Regions from separate parts of the Streptomyces sp. NPDC007164 genome, predicted to be linked through region 1. Evidence: riboswitches for the same ligand, from Rfam matches in the RefSeq annotation. Region 1 holds a riboswitch; each other region holds the start of a gene.

Region 1 (4,633 bases):
GGCCGGTGAGCCGTGAGCGGCGGGCCTGGCGGCGGTTCTGGGACCGGTAGACACGGGCCGCGGTCTGCTCGCCGAGCAGCCGCAGCCGGGTCGCGGTGGAGAACCGGTCCCGGTCCTTCGCGGCCATGTCTCCGCCTCCCCACTACGCACGTCCGTCCCCGCACACGGTACGGGACCGAGTGCGGGGACGGACGGACGCCATGGCCTTCGGCCCCTGCCGGGCCGAACGGGATGATCAGCCCTTGAACCGCGGGAACGCCGAGCGGCCCGCGTACACCGCGGCGTCGTCGAGGATCTCCTCGATGCGCAGCAGCTGGTTGTACTTGGCGACGCGGTCCGAGCGGGCCGGGGCGCCGGTCTTGATCTGGCCGCAGTTCACCGCGACGGCGAGGTCGGCGATGGTGACGTCCTCGGTCTCGCCGGAGCGGTGGGACATCATGCACTTGAAGCCGTTGCGCTGGGCCAGCTCGACGGCGTCCAGGGTCTCGGTCAGCGAGCCGATCTGGTTGACCTTGACGAGCAGGGCGTTGGCGGAGCCCTCCTCGATGCCGCGGGCCAGGCGCTCGGGGTTGGTGACGAAGAGGTCGTCGCCGACGATCTGCACCTTGGCGCCGAGCTTGTCGGTGATGACCTTCCAGCCGGCCCAGTCGTCCTCGTACAGCGGGTCCTCGATGGAGACCAGCGGGTACGCGGAGACGAGCTCCTCGTAGTACTCGGTCATCTCGGCGGCCGAGCGGGACTTGCCCTCGAACTCGTACTTGCCGTCCTTGTAGAACTCGGACGCGGCGACGTCGAGCGCCAGCGCGATGTCCTTGCCCGGGACGTAACCGGCTTCCTTGATGGCCTCGACGATGAGGTCCAGGGCGGCGCGGTTCGACTCCAGGTTCGGCGCGAAGCCGCCCTCGTCGCCGAGACCGGTCGACAGGCCCTTGGTCTTCAGGACCTTCTTCAGCGTGTGGTAGACCTCGGCACCCCAGCGCAGCGCCTCGGAGAAGGACTCCGCGCCGATCGGCGCGATCATGAACTCCTGGATGTCCACGTTGGAGTCGGCGTGCGAGCCGCCGTTGAGGATGTTCATCATCGGAACGGGCAGCAGGTGCGCGTTCGGGCCGCCGAGGTAGCGGAACAGCGGCAGGTCCGAGGCCTCGGAGGCGGCGTGTGCGACGGCCAGCGAGACGCCGAGGATGGCGTTGGCGCCGAGCGAGCCCTTGTTCTCGGTGGCGTCCAGGTCGAACATCGCCTGGTCGATCAGCCGCTGCTCGGTGGCGTCGTAGCCGACGAGCTCCGGGCCGATCTGCTCGATCACGGCGAGGACGGCCTTCTCGACGCCCTTGCCCTGGTAGCGGTTGGGGTCACCGTCGCGAAGCTCAATGGCCTCGAACGCACCGGTGGAGGCGCCGGACGGAACGGCAGCACGGCCCGTGCTGCCGTCGTCGAGGCCGACCTCTACCTCGACCGTGGGGTTTCCGCGGGAGTCGAGGATTTCCCGGGCTACGACGACGTCGATGGACGGCACGAGGCATCTCCTTCTGGGATATGACGCTGTTTGTGCAGGGTCGCTTTGGCCTTGCGACAAGAGCCTAACCGGCCCGGCCCGATCAGTCGGCCGTCCGCCCGACCCCTGGGACGAAAAAGGACCCGAGAGCACACATTGCCGGGCAAACAGTAAGAAATTTACCGGTCGGTAACTACAACAGTTGAACGATCCGGCGCTCCCCCGAGCGCGAACGACAGCGCCCCGGTCCGGCGCACACGGGGGAATGCGCGCCGGACCGGGGTGGTGCTCAGGGAGGAGAGAGCCGCGACTACTTCGTCAGGTGCAGCTGCTGACCCGGGTAGATCAGGTCGGCGTCCTTGACGATGTCCTTGTTCAGCTCGAACAGCTGCTGCCAGCCGCCCTCGACCTTGTTGGCGGCGGCGATCTCGCTCAGCGAGTCGCCGGAGACGACCTTGTACTCGCCGTCGCCCTTCTTGACCTTCTCGCCGGTCGGGGTGGTGACGGTCTTCTTCGACTCGGCCTGCGGGGCGGCGGAGCGGTCCGAGCGGGAGGCGGCGGGGGCCTCGGTGCGCTCGGCCGGCTTCGGCTGGGCCTGCCGGGTCGGCTGCGACTGCTGCTTCGGGGCGGCCGGGGCGCTCTGCTGCTCGGAGGCACCGGAGTTCGAGGTGGAGTTCGAGGAGGAGCCGGTGTCGACACCCGGGTTGACGCCGTCGTTGGTCAGGTTGCCGGCGCCGGCGCAGCCCCAGGCACCCGGGCCCTGCATGTCGAGGAGCTTCTCGGCGGTGGCGATCTGCTGGGCCTTGGTGGCCAGGTCGGCACGGGCGGCGTACTGCGTACCGCCGGCGGCGGCCCAGCTGGACTGCGAGAACTGCAGACCGCCGTAGTAGCCGTTGCCGGTGTTGATGGACCAGTTGCCACCGGACTCGCACTGGGCGACGGCGTCCCAGGTGGCGACGGAGGCGGCGGAGGCGCCGGTCGCGCCCATCAGGGGCACGGCGACTGCGGCACCGGCGACACCGGCGAGCGTGGCGATACGGACGGCCTTGGACGGGCGGCGGTGCTTGCCCTTGCTGGAAAGCAGCATGGAACTTCTCCTCACCGACGCCTACGAGGTGAGCTGTCGGGTTCGGGCCAAGTGAGTTGCCCGGTCGCACGTCCTAGCGCGCGACTTCACCCCAAGCCGGTCCTGATGCGTCTTTCGACGATCGGGCCCGGCGCTTACCTGGGTCCCCCGCTCCTGCCTACGGCGCTTTACGCGTCTGTTCCCTTCGACCGACGGCAGGATTCGGCGTGACGGTCGACGGGGCCCGCGGTGCGAGCGGTTCCGACCGTAAACATACGCAACCCCCACATTCAACGATGGACACATCGGACAATAAGCCCTTACTTGCATCTGAAGAATCATCGTTTCCGCAGGTGGGACACGATGCGGGAGGGTTCCCCGGATGCGACACGCCAGTTGACGCAAAGAGACCCATGTCTCACTTACGCATAAGCGGACATAGGTCCCTGAACTACCCCGATTTTTGAGGCATTTTTAGTCGGTTATCAGACTGCCCTCATGTGGCCTTCACATCGAGATCGAGGCTCTGGCCAGGGAGGATGAGGTCCGGGTCGGCGCCGACGGCAGCCTTGTTGGCCTCGTAGAGCGCGGGCCAGCCACCGGGGATGTTCTGTGCATCAGCAATCGACCAGAGGTTGTCGCCGACATGGACGGTGTACGTGCCGTCGGCGGGCGTGTCGGCCGTGTCGCGCGCGTCGTTGCCGCCGCGCGAGGCATGACGGCCCGCCTCGCGGCCGCCGTCCGTGCCGCCGTCCGTGCCGCCGCCCTTCTCCGCGGCCGGCGCGCCGCGGTGCTTGCCGCCGGACGCGTCGGGCGAGCCGGAGGCGTCGCCGGGCGCCCCGGAGGGGGCGTCGGGGGACGGGGTGGTCGAGGCCGAGGGCTTCGGGGCCGGCGAGGTCTTCCCTGACGGCTCGTCGGTCTTCTCCGAGCCGTCGGCGCCGTCCACGGCGTCCGTGCCGTCGGAGGCGTCGTCGGAGGCGCTGTCGGACGGTGTGGCGTCGTCGGACGGGTCCGCCGACGTGCCGTCGGACGGCTTCGCGCTCCCGGTCGGGTCGTCGGTGGGCACGGAGCCCGGATCCACCCCGGGCAGCGTCCCGTCCACGGCGAGGCCGGAGATGACCGCACAGCTGGGCCAGGCCTTCGGGCCCCGGTCGTCCAGCACCTTCTCGGCCACCGCTATCTGCTGCGCCCGGCTGGCGAGGTCGGCGCGCTCCGCGTACGCCTCACCGCCGTACGCCTTCCAGGTCTCCTGCGAGAACTGGAGGCCGCCGTAGAAGCCGTTGCCGAGGTCGGCGCTCCACATGCCGCCGCTCTCGCACTCGGCCACCCGGTCCCAGGTCTGGGCGTCGGCCGCGTGCGCACCGGACGCGCCGAGCAGCGGGATGGCGATGGCCGATCCGGTCACGCCCGCGGCGACGACGATGGCGGGTGCCTGACGGGGGCGACGGTGTCTGCCGTTCGCGGAGCCCATGGGGTTGCCTTCCGGGTAGCTGACAGGTGACTGGTGAGTCGAACGGTGAACCTAGCCGGGTTCGAACGGGAGTCACAAGTCGATGCAGCGCAGATCACGTGAAAGTCACAGAGTTGACAGGGTGTCACTTTCTGCGTGGGCGGGCCCCGGGGTGAACTCCACGGGAAGCGTGCGAAGTCCGCGCATGATGAGCCCGCCACGCCACCGCAAATCGGTGGGTTCCACCGCAAGCCGCAGGTCCGGAAGGCGGTTCAGCAGCGTGGCGAGCGCGGTCCGTCCCTCCAGCCGGGCGAGCGGCGCTCCCAGGCAGTAGTGGATGCCATGCCCGTATCCGAGGTGCTGATTGTCACGCCGCGCGAGGTCGAGCGTGTCGGGGTCCTCGAAGCGCTCCGGGTCGCGGTCGGCCGCGGCGAGCACCACGAGTACGGGGTCCCCGGCGGCGATGTCCTGTCCGCCGAGCGTCAGCGGCTCGGTGGCGAACCGCCAGGTGGCCAGCTCCACCGGGCCGTCGTAGCGCAGCAGTTCCTCGATGCCGGTCTCCAGCAGCCCGCTCTGCCCCTCATCCAGGGAGTGCTGGAGCCGTTCGCGCTGACCGGGGTCG
Region 2 (4,633 bases), on a different contig from region 1:
CGCCCAGTGGATGTCGTCGCGCCGTACTTCGAGGGTGCCGCGCTGTGCCTGCGGGGGCCATTCCTGGTCGGGGTCGGCCGGTACGTCGATGCCGAGGACCTGGGCGGCGCGCAGCGCGACCCTGGTGTGTCCCTCGGGCGACAGATGGAGCCGGTCGTCGTCCCAGGCGCGCCGGTCCTGGACGGACCGCAGCGACCACAGGTCCAGGACCGGGCAGTCGTAGCGGTCGGCGATGGCCCGTACGTGGGCGGTGTAGGTGGCGATCTTGCCGCGCAGATGGCGCAGCACGGGTATGCCACGGGTGTCGAAGCCGGTGGTGACCATGACCGTGCCGACCGCGCCGGTCAGCTCGGCGACCGCGCGCTCGAAGCGCTCGGCCACGTCGTCGGGGTCGGTGCCCGGCCGGATGATGTCGTTGCCGCCCGCGCAGAAGCTCACCAGGTCGGGTGCGAGCTCCTTGGCGCGCGGCACCTGCTCCTCGACGATCTGGTCGAGGAGGCGTCCGCGTACGGCGAGATTGGCGTATCTGAAATTCCCGTGCGCGGAACCTTCCGTGCCGGTCGCCGCATCGGGGTCCGGGAGCTGGTCCGCGAGAAGTACCGCGAAACGGTCCGCCCAGCCGACGAAGGTCCCGTCCGGGCCGGGGTCGCCGACTCCCTCGGTGAAGCTGTCGCCGATCGCCGCGTACGACCCGATGACGCCCTGTCGGTTGTTGACGCCACGTTGGTTTTTTCTCGAATCGTCTGCCACAAACGCTTATCCTGCACCGCCGAATGTGACCTACGCGACCGTAATATGGGGTTGACGGGTGGTGAGATAGACCACCCGGTCAGTTTTTGGTAAAGGGGGAATAAGTGAAGGGGCGGTGCGCCGCCGCGCACCGCCCCTTCCGTATTGCTCAGATCATGCTTGGTGATTCAGCTGCCCGGCCGTTCGGCTCAGACGGAGATGCCGTGCGAGGCCAGGAAGGCGATCGGGTCGATGTCCGAGCCGTACGCCGGGCCCGTGCGGACCTCGAAGTGCAGGTGCGGGCCGGTGGCGTTGCCGGTGGCACCGGAGAGGCCGAGCTGCTGACCGGCACTCACGGCCTGACCCGCGGAGACGGAGATGGAGGACAGGTGGCCGTACTGCGAGTAGTGGCCGTCGGCGTGCTTGACGACGACCTGGTTGCCGTACGCGCCGCCCCAGCCGGCGGTGACGACGGTGCCGGAGGTGATGGACTTGACGCTGGTGCCGGTGGCGACGGGGAAGTCGATGCCGGTGTGGCTGCCGCTGGACCAGTTGGAGCCGGAGGCGCGGTAACCGGTGGTGTGGTTGCCCGGGACCGGGTGGACGTAGCCGGAGGCGCTGCTCTGGGCGGTGGCCGGAGCGGCGGCCGGGGCCTCGGTCTTCGGGGCGGACGAGGTCTTGGCCGGGGCCGACTTCTCGACGGCGGAGGGCGCCTTCGACGGGAGGGCCGAGCCGGTGCCGGCGCCGGTGGGCGCGGCGTTGCCGGACGCCTTGGAGCCGAGGGTCAGCTTCATGCCCGGGAAGATCAGGCCGGGGTTCTCGCCGACGACCTTGCGGTTGTCCTGGTACAGCTGCTGCCAGCCGCCCTTGATCCGGTGCTCGGCGGCGATCTTCGACAGGTAGTCGCCGGAGACGACGGAGTACGTCGTGGTGGCGGCCTGCTTCTGCGCGACCGGAGCGGCGTGCGTGGCGGCGGCCTGCGACGCGACGGCCGGGGCGGACTGCTCCGCGGCCTGGGCACCGGTGGCGCCGAGCAGCGGCAGGGCGACGACGGCACCGCCGGCGCTTGCCGCGACGACGCCACGGGCGATGGTGCTGAGCTTCGGACGACGGTGCTTACCCGATATGGGCATGACGTATTTCCTCTCCGGCGCCTGCGAGGTGAGCTGTCGGGTTCGGGCTGGAGATGCCCGGCCGCGCTGAGCGCGGCTTCACCCCGAGCCGGCCGGATTTCTCCGGCCGGCGGCTTACCTGGTTCCCCCGCTCCTGCCACGCGATGAGTGGATGTGAATTCCGGGCGGCGGCAGGATTCGGCGGTCCGTCCGGATTGCGGTGACCGTAAGCGAGTCGGGACGACGAGAACAAGCCATGGGTTCCACGCCGGAATCCGCGCCGGGAAATCGGCGCGGAATTCCGGTAACACTCCGTGGATTAAGGATCTTGGCATTCCGCCCCGCGCACGGATTACCCGACTCGCCCGTCGCAACACACCGTCACGGATATGATCCCGCTCACGAGGCGACCCTCATATCCCTTATGAGCAGGCCATGTTCGGACAAAAGCCCGCATTACGGACATATCTCGCCTATCGCCCGCGTCGGAGCCTCAGCACCCGTGCGTCGAGATCACCGCGAAGTCCGGTGTGCAGCCCCTGATGCAGCAGCGTCGAACCGTGGTGCACCGCCCCCGTGTCCAGGCAGGTGTAGATCGCCTCGGGGTCGAGCCCGCGCAGCCGCAGGGCCGGGGGCCACTCCCCGTACCGCTGCGCCTCCAGCCACATCAGGACCACGGCGTCGTCCCCGTGGACGTACTGGACCGCGCTGAGTCCGCCACGCGGTTCACGCAGCCGGTACAGCTCGCCCTGCTGCACGACGGGGCGGATCTCCTTGTAGAGCTCCACCCAGGTCCGGGCCTCGGCCAGCTCCTCCTCGCTCCATTCGGTGAGGTCCCCGCCGACCCCGAGCACTCCGGCCATCGCGCTCACGAACCGGAAGCGCAGCGAGCTGCGCCTGTCGTTGAGCTGGTGGTTCGGGCTGTCGGTGACCCAGGCGGCCATCACCCGGGCCGGGTGGAGGTGTCCGAAGCCCTCCTGAATGGCGAGCCGGTCGAGCGGGTCGGTGTTGTCGGAGGTCCACACCTGGTCGGTGCGGGACATGATCCCCAGGTCGACCCGGCCGCCGCCGCCCGAGCAGGACTCGAACGCGACCGTGGGGTGCGCGGCCCTGAGCCGGTCGATCAGCGCGTACAGACCCTCCACGTGCTCGACCCAGAGCTTCTGCGGGTACTCCTCGCCCGGCCAGCCCGCATCGGTGAAGCAGCGGTTGAAATCCCATTTCACATAGTCGATGGGCGTGCCGGAAAGCAGCGCGTCCAGCTGCTCCCAGAGATATGCCCGCACATCGGGACGGGCCAGATTGAGTACCAGCTGGTTGCGGTACTCCGTGCGCGCCCGCCCGGGGAAGTGCTGCACCCAGTCGGGATGGGCGCGATAGAGATCACTGTCGGCATTGACCATTTCCGGTTCGACCCAGATTCCGAACTGCATGCCGAGCCCGTGCACTTCGTCGGCGAGCGGCTTCAGCCCACCGGGGAAGCGGTCCGGATTCGGCGTCCAGTCGCCGAGCCCGGCCCGGTCGCTGGTCCGCTGCCCGAACCACGCGTCGTCCACGACGAACAGCTCGACGCCCATCGCGGCGGCCCGCTCGGCGAGGACCCGCTGCTGGTCCAGCGAAATGTCGAAGCCCGTCGCCTCCCAGGAGTTGTAGAGCACCGGCCGCGGGTTCTGCGCGTCCGGGATCACATGGGCCAGCTGCCAGGCGTGCCAGGCGCGGCTCGCACCGCCGAACCCCTGCCCGCTCCACAGCCCGGCGAAGACGGGTGTGGTGTACGACTCGCCCGGCGCCAGCCGGAGCAGTCCGGCGTCGTCGTACCCGGCGCCGCCGGTGATCTGCACGAGCCCGTCGGGCAGCCGCTGCACGGAGATCCGCCACGATCCGGACCAGCCGAGCGCGCAGCCGTACACCTCGCCGCTCTCCTCCGTCGCGGCGCCGTCGGCATCCAGTGCGACCCACGGCAGGAACTGGTGGCCGGTGTGGCCGCGCCTGCTGGAGATGACGCTCTCGCCGTGGAGCAGCTCCGCCCGTTCGAGCCGCGATTCCGCCGCCCAGCGCCCGTGCAGCCGGCTCAGCCGCCAGCCGTCGCGGGCCGGCAGCGACCAGGCGGCCGCGTCGGCGCGCAGCAGCTCCAGCGGCGGGCCGTCCGGTCCGGCGTGGGCGACGGTGGCCCAGCGCTCCACGACATCGGAGTCGTCGCGCATCCGGTAGTGCAGGATCAGGGCGAGCCGGTGCACGGAGTCGGTGAAGCCGATCCGCAGTTCGTCCCCATCCGCCTCGGCGGCGTCGAAGGCCCACTCGGTGCCGCGGACCTGCGGGGTCCGTACCGAGAGCGCCGGGCGGACGAACCTGGGGCCGCCCTCGACCGGATACTCCTCCCGGCCGTCGAGGTGGGACTCGAAGGCCCTGAAGTCCAGTTCCGGGGCCGCGGCCAGCGCCTCGGCCGCGGCGAGGGTGATCCTCGGCCCCCAGTGCAGATGGACCAGCTCGTCCTGCTCGGTCAGTCGCAGTGCGTAGCTGCTGCTCGCCCCGGTGAGCAGCCAGGCCCGGCCGGTGTTGCCCGTCTCGATCATCGCATCCCCACATTCCAACAGTTCCGCACATCATCGACCATCGACGGGGTATGGGCAACGGCCCGGCGAGGAATTCGCCGTGCGGATTCACCGCGGGAGAACCGGAGTTCGCCCGGGTATCGACAGGGAAAGGCCGAGATGATTGCCTGAGGAATCAATGTCGTATCGTCGCAGGAGTGGCCTTGCCTGCGACTCGCGCCGGCACCAGACACTCCAGGA
Region 3 (4,633 bases), on a different contig from region 1:
GCTCGTCCATGCCCGGCATGGACCACGGCTCGGCGGGTGCCTCCGCACCGGCCGCCCCCGGAGGCAAGTTCAACGACGCCGACGTGAAGTTCGCGCAGCAGATGATCCCGCACCACCAGCAGGCCGTCGAGATGGCGAAGCTGGCCGACGGCCGTGCCGCCGACCCCGAGATCAAGAAGCTGGCCACCGCGATCGAGAAGGCCCAGGACCCCGAGATCAACACGATGAAGGGCTGGCTGACGTCGTGGGGCAAGCCGCTGCCCTCGTCCTCGTCCTCGATGGGTGACATGCCCGGGATGGACCACGGCTCGGACGGTTCCGGGATGCCCGGAATGATGTCCGGCAAGGACATGGACGGTCTGGCCGCCGCCAAGGGCAAGGACTTCGACAAGAAGTTCGCCCAGCTCATGATCGGGCACCACCGGGGCGCCGTCACCATGGCCGAGGACGAGCAGAAGAACGGCGACAACGCCGAAGCGAAGAAGCTCGCCGGCGCCGTCGTCGCGGCCCAGACCGCCGAGATCGAGCAGATGAACAAGATCATCGACAGGCTCTGATCCCGGCAGGGGTGCGGGCCGTGGCCGTGCGGCGGCCCGCACCCCTTCTCCCGGTCCGGCCGGCACGGGAAACACCTCGCCGCCGACCGCTCAGCCGGCGGGCTCTGGCGCCGCGAGCAGCTTGGCCACCTCCTCCGCGCTCGTCTCCCGCAGTTCCTCGTCGACCAGCAGCCACCTGGTGATGCCGACCGATCCGAGGAAGGCCAGGTCGTGACTGGCGATCAGGAGCGCGCCCTCGTAGGCGTCGAGCGCACCGGTCAGCTGACGCACACTGGCGATGTCCAGGTTGTTGGTCGGCTCGTCCATCATCAGCAGCTGCGGGGCCGGTGCGGCGAGCATCGTCGCCGCGAGGGCGGCACGGAAGCGTTCCCCGCCCGACAGGGTGCCCGCAGGCTGCTCCGCGCGCTTGCCCCGGAACAGGAAGCGGGCGAGCTGGGCGCGGATCTGGTTGTCGGTGACCCCGGGCGCCGTGCGGGCCACGTTCGCCGCGACGCTCAGTTCCTCGTCCAGCACATCGAGCCGCTGCGGAAGGAACCGCACCGGTACGAAGGTCCTGGCCTCGCCGGACAGTGGGGCCAGTTCACCGGTGAGGGTGCGCAGCAGCGTCGTCTTTCCGGCGCCGTTGCGGCCGACGAGCGCGATCCGCTCGGGCCCGTTCACCTGGAGGCTGCCCTCGCGCAGTCCTCCGAACCGGGGGCGCAGGCCGTGCAGGCTCAGTACGGTGCGTCCGGCGGGCACCGCCGTGTGCGGGAGGCTCACGCGGATCTCGGCATCGTCGCGGACCGCGTCGGCGGCCTCCTCCCGGCGCTCGCGCGCCTCGTCGAGGCGTTCCTCGTGGACGCCTCGAAGCCTGCCCGCCGACTCCTGCGCCGATCGCTTCCGGCGGCCGGCCAGGATCTTCGGCAGGCCGCCCTCGGCCTCCGCCTTCCGGCCGTTCTTCTGACGCCGGGCCAGCTTCAGGTGGGTCTCCTCCAGTTCGCGCTTCTGGCGGCGTACATCGGCCTCGGCGGCCCGCAACGTCCGCCCGGCGGCCTCCTGTTCGGCGGCCACGGCCTCCTCGTACGCCGACCAGCCACCGCCGTACCAGTTCACCGATCCGGTGCGCAGTTCGGCGATGCGGTCCACGCGTTCCAGCAGTTCGCGGTCGTGGCTGACCACGACCAGCACCCCCGAGCGCCAGGAGTCGACGGCCTCGTAGAGCCTGCGGCGGGCGAACGCATCGAGGTTGTTGGTGGGCTCGTCCAGGAGCAGGACGTCGGGGCGCTCCAGCAGCAGCGCGGCCAGCCGCAGCAGGACGGTCTCCCCGCCGGACAACTGGCCCACGGTGCGGTCGAGTTCGACGCCGCCGAGGCCGAGCGAGCCCAGTGTCGCCAGGGCCCGTTCCTCGACGTCCCAGTCGTCACCGATCGTCTCGAAGTGCTTCTCGTCGACGTCCCCGGCCTCGATGGCGCGCAGCGCCTCGCGCCGCTCGGCGATGCCCAGGGCCCGGTCCACCCGCAGTGTTGTGTCGAGCGTGATGTTCTGCGGAAGGTGGGCGAGGCTGCCACCGACGGTCACCGACCCCTGGGACGGGCGCAGTCGACCGGCGAGCAGTCGCAGGAGGGTGGACTTGCCCGCGCCGTTGTTGCCGACGAGGCCGACGCGTCCCCGGCCGATGCTGAGCGAGAGCCCGTCGAGGACGGTGGTGCCGTCCGGCCACCGGAAGGTCAGGCCGGAGCAGGTGAGGGAGGCGTGAGGGGTGGTGGGGGTCGCCATGGTGTTCCTCGCATTCGCAAGCGCAGTGAAGGGGGGCTTCGTATGCGAGCACCACGCGGCGACCGGGCGATGGAAAGGGGTGCGGCGACCCTGAGGATCGAGGGACGGCTCATGCACCGAGGTCGCATCCACGCGGGGTCACGGGCAGCGCGAAGCACTGCTACGGCGTGACGGGCGTACGGGCAAGGCCGTACGGCGCGATGTTCGCGAACCTCAGATGCGCAACGTCCACCTCAATCGGAGACAACAGGACTTCGAAACTGTAAACGACGGGGCGAAGGAAACGCAATGTCACCGGGTCCGGGAGCGGACACCGGGACGCGTGGGTGAAATGCCCGCATTTGTGAATTCGTGGCGCGAGTCACGTCCGGCCCGCCGGTTGCCGTGCCCCGCGCTTCGGTTCCCTTTCCGCACAAGGGGAGCGGGTTGTGCGATGTGAGGTGGATTACCGAAATTCCCATTACTCGATCTTGTGAGTGAATTGCATTCGGAAATTGGGGTCTTGTCCCTTTCGGCTCTTCTCGCCTACGGTCACCGTCAATCCGGACGGAACGCCGAATCCTGCCGCTGTCCGGCAATCCCACCACTCGTGTACGGCAGGAGCGGGGAACCCAGGTAAGCCGCCGGTCCGGAATCCGGAACGGCTCGGGGTGAAGGCGCGCAAATGCGCGGCCAGGCATCTCCAGCCTGAACCCGACAGCTCACCTCGCAGGCGACGGAGAGGAATCCACCATGCCCGCAACGGGTACGTACCGTCGTCGCAGGTCCACCACGCTGACCCGCGGTTTCGTCGCCGTGGGCACGGGCGCGGCCGCCCTGCTGCTTCCCCTGCTCGGCGCCCACACCGCCGCGGCGGCTCCGGCGCAGTCCGCCGCCGTCACCGCCCCCGCCGCGCCGTCCGCGACGTACACGGACAATCTCGACGGCTGGATCAAGGAGTCGCTGGCCGTGATGGCCGAGCACGGCATCCCCGGCAGCTACGAGGGCATCCACCGCAACGTCATGCGTGAGTCGTCCGGCAACCCCCGGGCGATCAACAACTGGGACTCGAACGCCGCCGCCGGGACGCCCTCCAAGGGCCTCCTCCAGGTCATCGAACCGACGTTCCGGGCCTACCACGTGCCCGGGACCGCGATGGACAGCTACGACCCGGTCGCCAACATCACGGCCGCGTGCAACTACGCGGCCGCCAAGTACGGCTCCATCGACAACGTCTTCGGGGCCTACTGACGTGGCCCGACCGCTGACGTGAGCACACCACCGCCCGGCCGGGTCCGTCCCGAGGTCAGCCCAGCCGCGGCGGTGTCCAGTCGGCATGGCGCAGGACCGCGCGGACGGTGACCCGGGACGGCGCGAGTCGCAGCGCCGTATTGCGCAGGGCGACGGCCACCGGCCGGGACAGTTGCTGCCCCATCCGGCCGGCCTGCCGGGCGGCCCGCGCGACCGACTGGCTCCGGGGCCGGCGCTCGGCGTCGTAGCGGCCGAGCGCCGACTCGACGCCGGCCCCGGTGGACAGCGCGGCGGCCAGTGTCGCCGCGTCCTCCAGCGCCTGACAGGCCCCCTGGCCGAGATTCGGGGTCATGGCGTGCGCGGCGTCGCCGAGCAGCGCGATCCGGCCCACCGCGTAGGAAGGGAGCGGAACCACCAGCTCGTTGACGTCGTGATGCAGTACGGCATCGGGCCGGGTCGCCGCCAGCAGGGCGGGAATGGGGTCGTGCCAGCCGCCGAACCGGCGGCGCACCTCGCCCAGCGGATCCGGGTGGCGGACGCCCGCGGGAGCGTTGAGCACCGCGTGCCACTCGGCCCGTCCGTCGGCGAAAGCGATGTGACCGAACTCGGCCCCCGGCCCCCAGGTCAGCTCGAAGTCGCTACGCAGATCGACCGGCGACCCGGTGATGGCGCGCAGCACCGTCGACCCGCTGTAGGCCGGACCGGGGTGCCCCGGGAAGAGCCGGGCGCGCAGCCTGCTGCCGATTCCGTCGGCGGCCACCACCAGATCCGCCCCCAGTTCGGTGTCACCGGCGGCCAGGCGCACCCGCGAGGCGTCGGACCGGTCGACGGACGTCACCTCGGCCCCGACGAGCAGGGATTCGGGAGGCAGCGCCGCGCGCAGCAGCCGGTGCAGCTCGGCCCGGGGGATGCCCACGATCGGGGTCCCCAGCTCGCGTTCCAGCACGGTTCCGTCCATGCGGGCCAGCTGACGGCCGTCCGGCGTGCGGGTGCCGCCGGTGTACTGGGGCCGGGCGGCCGCGCGCACCGCCGCGCCGACACCGAGGACGTCCAGCGCGCGCAAGCCGTTCGCGTGCAGGGAGATGCCCGCA

Evidence for each region. Region 1 has a riboswitch for cyclic di-AMP ahead of ABZ622_RS13250 (transglycosylase family protein). Riboswitches for the same ligand answer to the same signal wherever they lie in the genome.
Region 2: another riboswitch for cyclic di-AMP. It lies ahead of ABZ622_RS41025 (LysM peptidoglycan-binding domain-containing M23 family metallopeptidase); the one in region 1 lies ahead of ABZ622_RS13250 (transglycosylase family protein).
Region 3: another riboswitch for cyclic di-AMP. It lies ahead of ABZ622_RS29865 (transglycosylase SLT domain-containing protein); the one in region 1 lies ahead of ABZ622_RS13250 (transglycosylase family protein).

Annotation. Positions count from the first base shown of each region.
Region 1 covers NZ_JBEYFB010000007.1:144,133-148,765, reverse strand. Annotated here, with positions in the region: gene ABZ622_RS13260 (septum formation initiator family protein) at 1-127, opposite strand, end outside; gene eno (phosphopyruvate hydratase) at 236-1,516, opposite strand; gene ABZ622_RS13250 (transglycosylase family protein) at 1,806-2,582, opposite strand; cyclic di-AMP (ydaO/yuaA leader) riboswitch at 2,586-2,757, opposite strand; gene ABZ622_RS13245 (transglycosylase family protein) at 3,058-4,032, opposite strand; gene ABZ622_RS13240 (cytochrome P450) at 4,138-4,633, opposite strand, start outside.
Region 2 covers NZ_JBEYFB010000098.1:188-4,820, forward strand. Annotated here, with positions in the region: gene ABZ622_RS41020 (SGNH/GDSL hydrolase family protein) at 1-750, opposite strand, end outside; gene ABZ622_RS41025 (LysM peptidoglycan-binding domain-containing M23 family metallopeptidase) at 939-1,862, opposite strand; cyclic di-AMP (ydaO/yuaA leader) riboswitch at 1,866-2,022, opposite strand; gene ABZ622_RS41030 (alpha-galactosidase) at 2,315-4,414, opposite strand.
Region 3 covers NZ_JBEYFB010000031.1:57,861-62,493, reverse strand. Annotated here, with positions in the region: gene ABZ622_RS29875 (DUF305 domain-containing protein) at 1-557, shown strand, start outside; gene ABZ622_RS29870 (ATP-binding cassette domain-containing protein) at 648-2,312, opposite strand; cyclic di-AMP (ydaO/yuaA leader) riboswitch at 2,855-3,040, shown strand; gene ABZ622_RS29865 (transglycosylase SLT domain-containing protein) at 3,045-3,542, shown strand; gene ABZ622_RS29860 (FAD-dependent monooxygenase) at 3,598-4,633, opposite strand, start outside.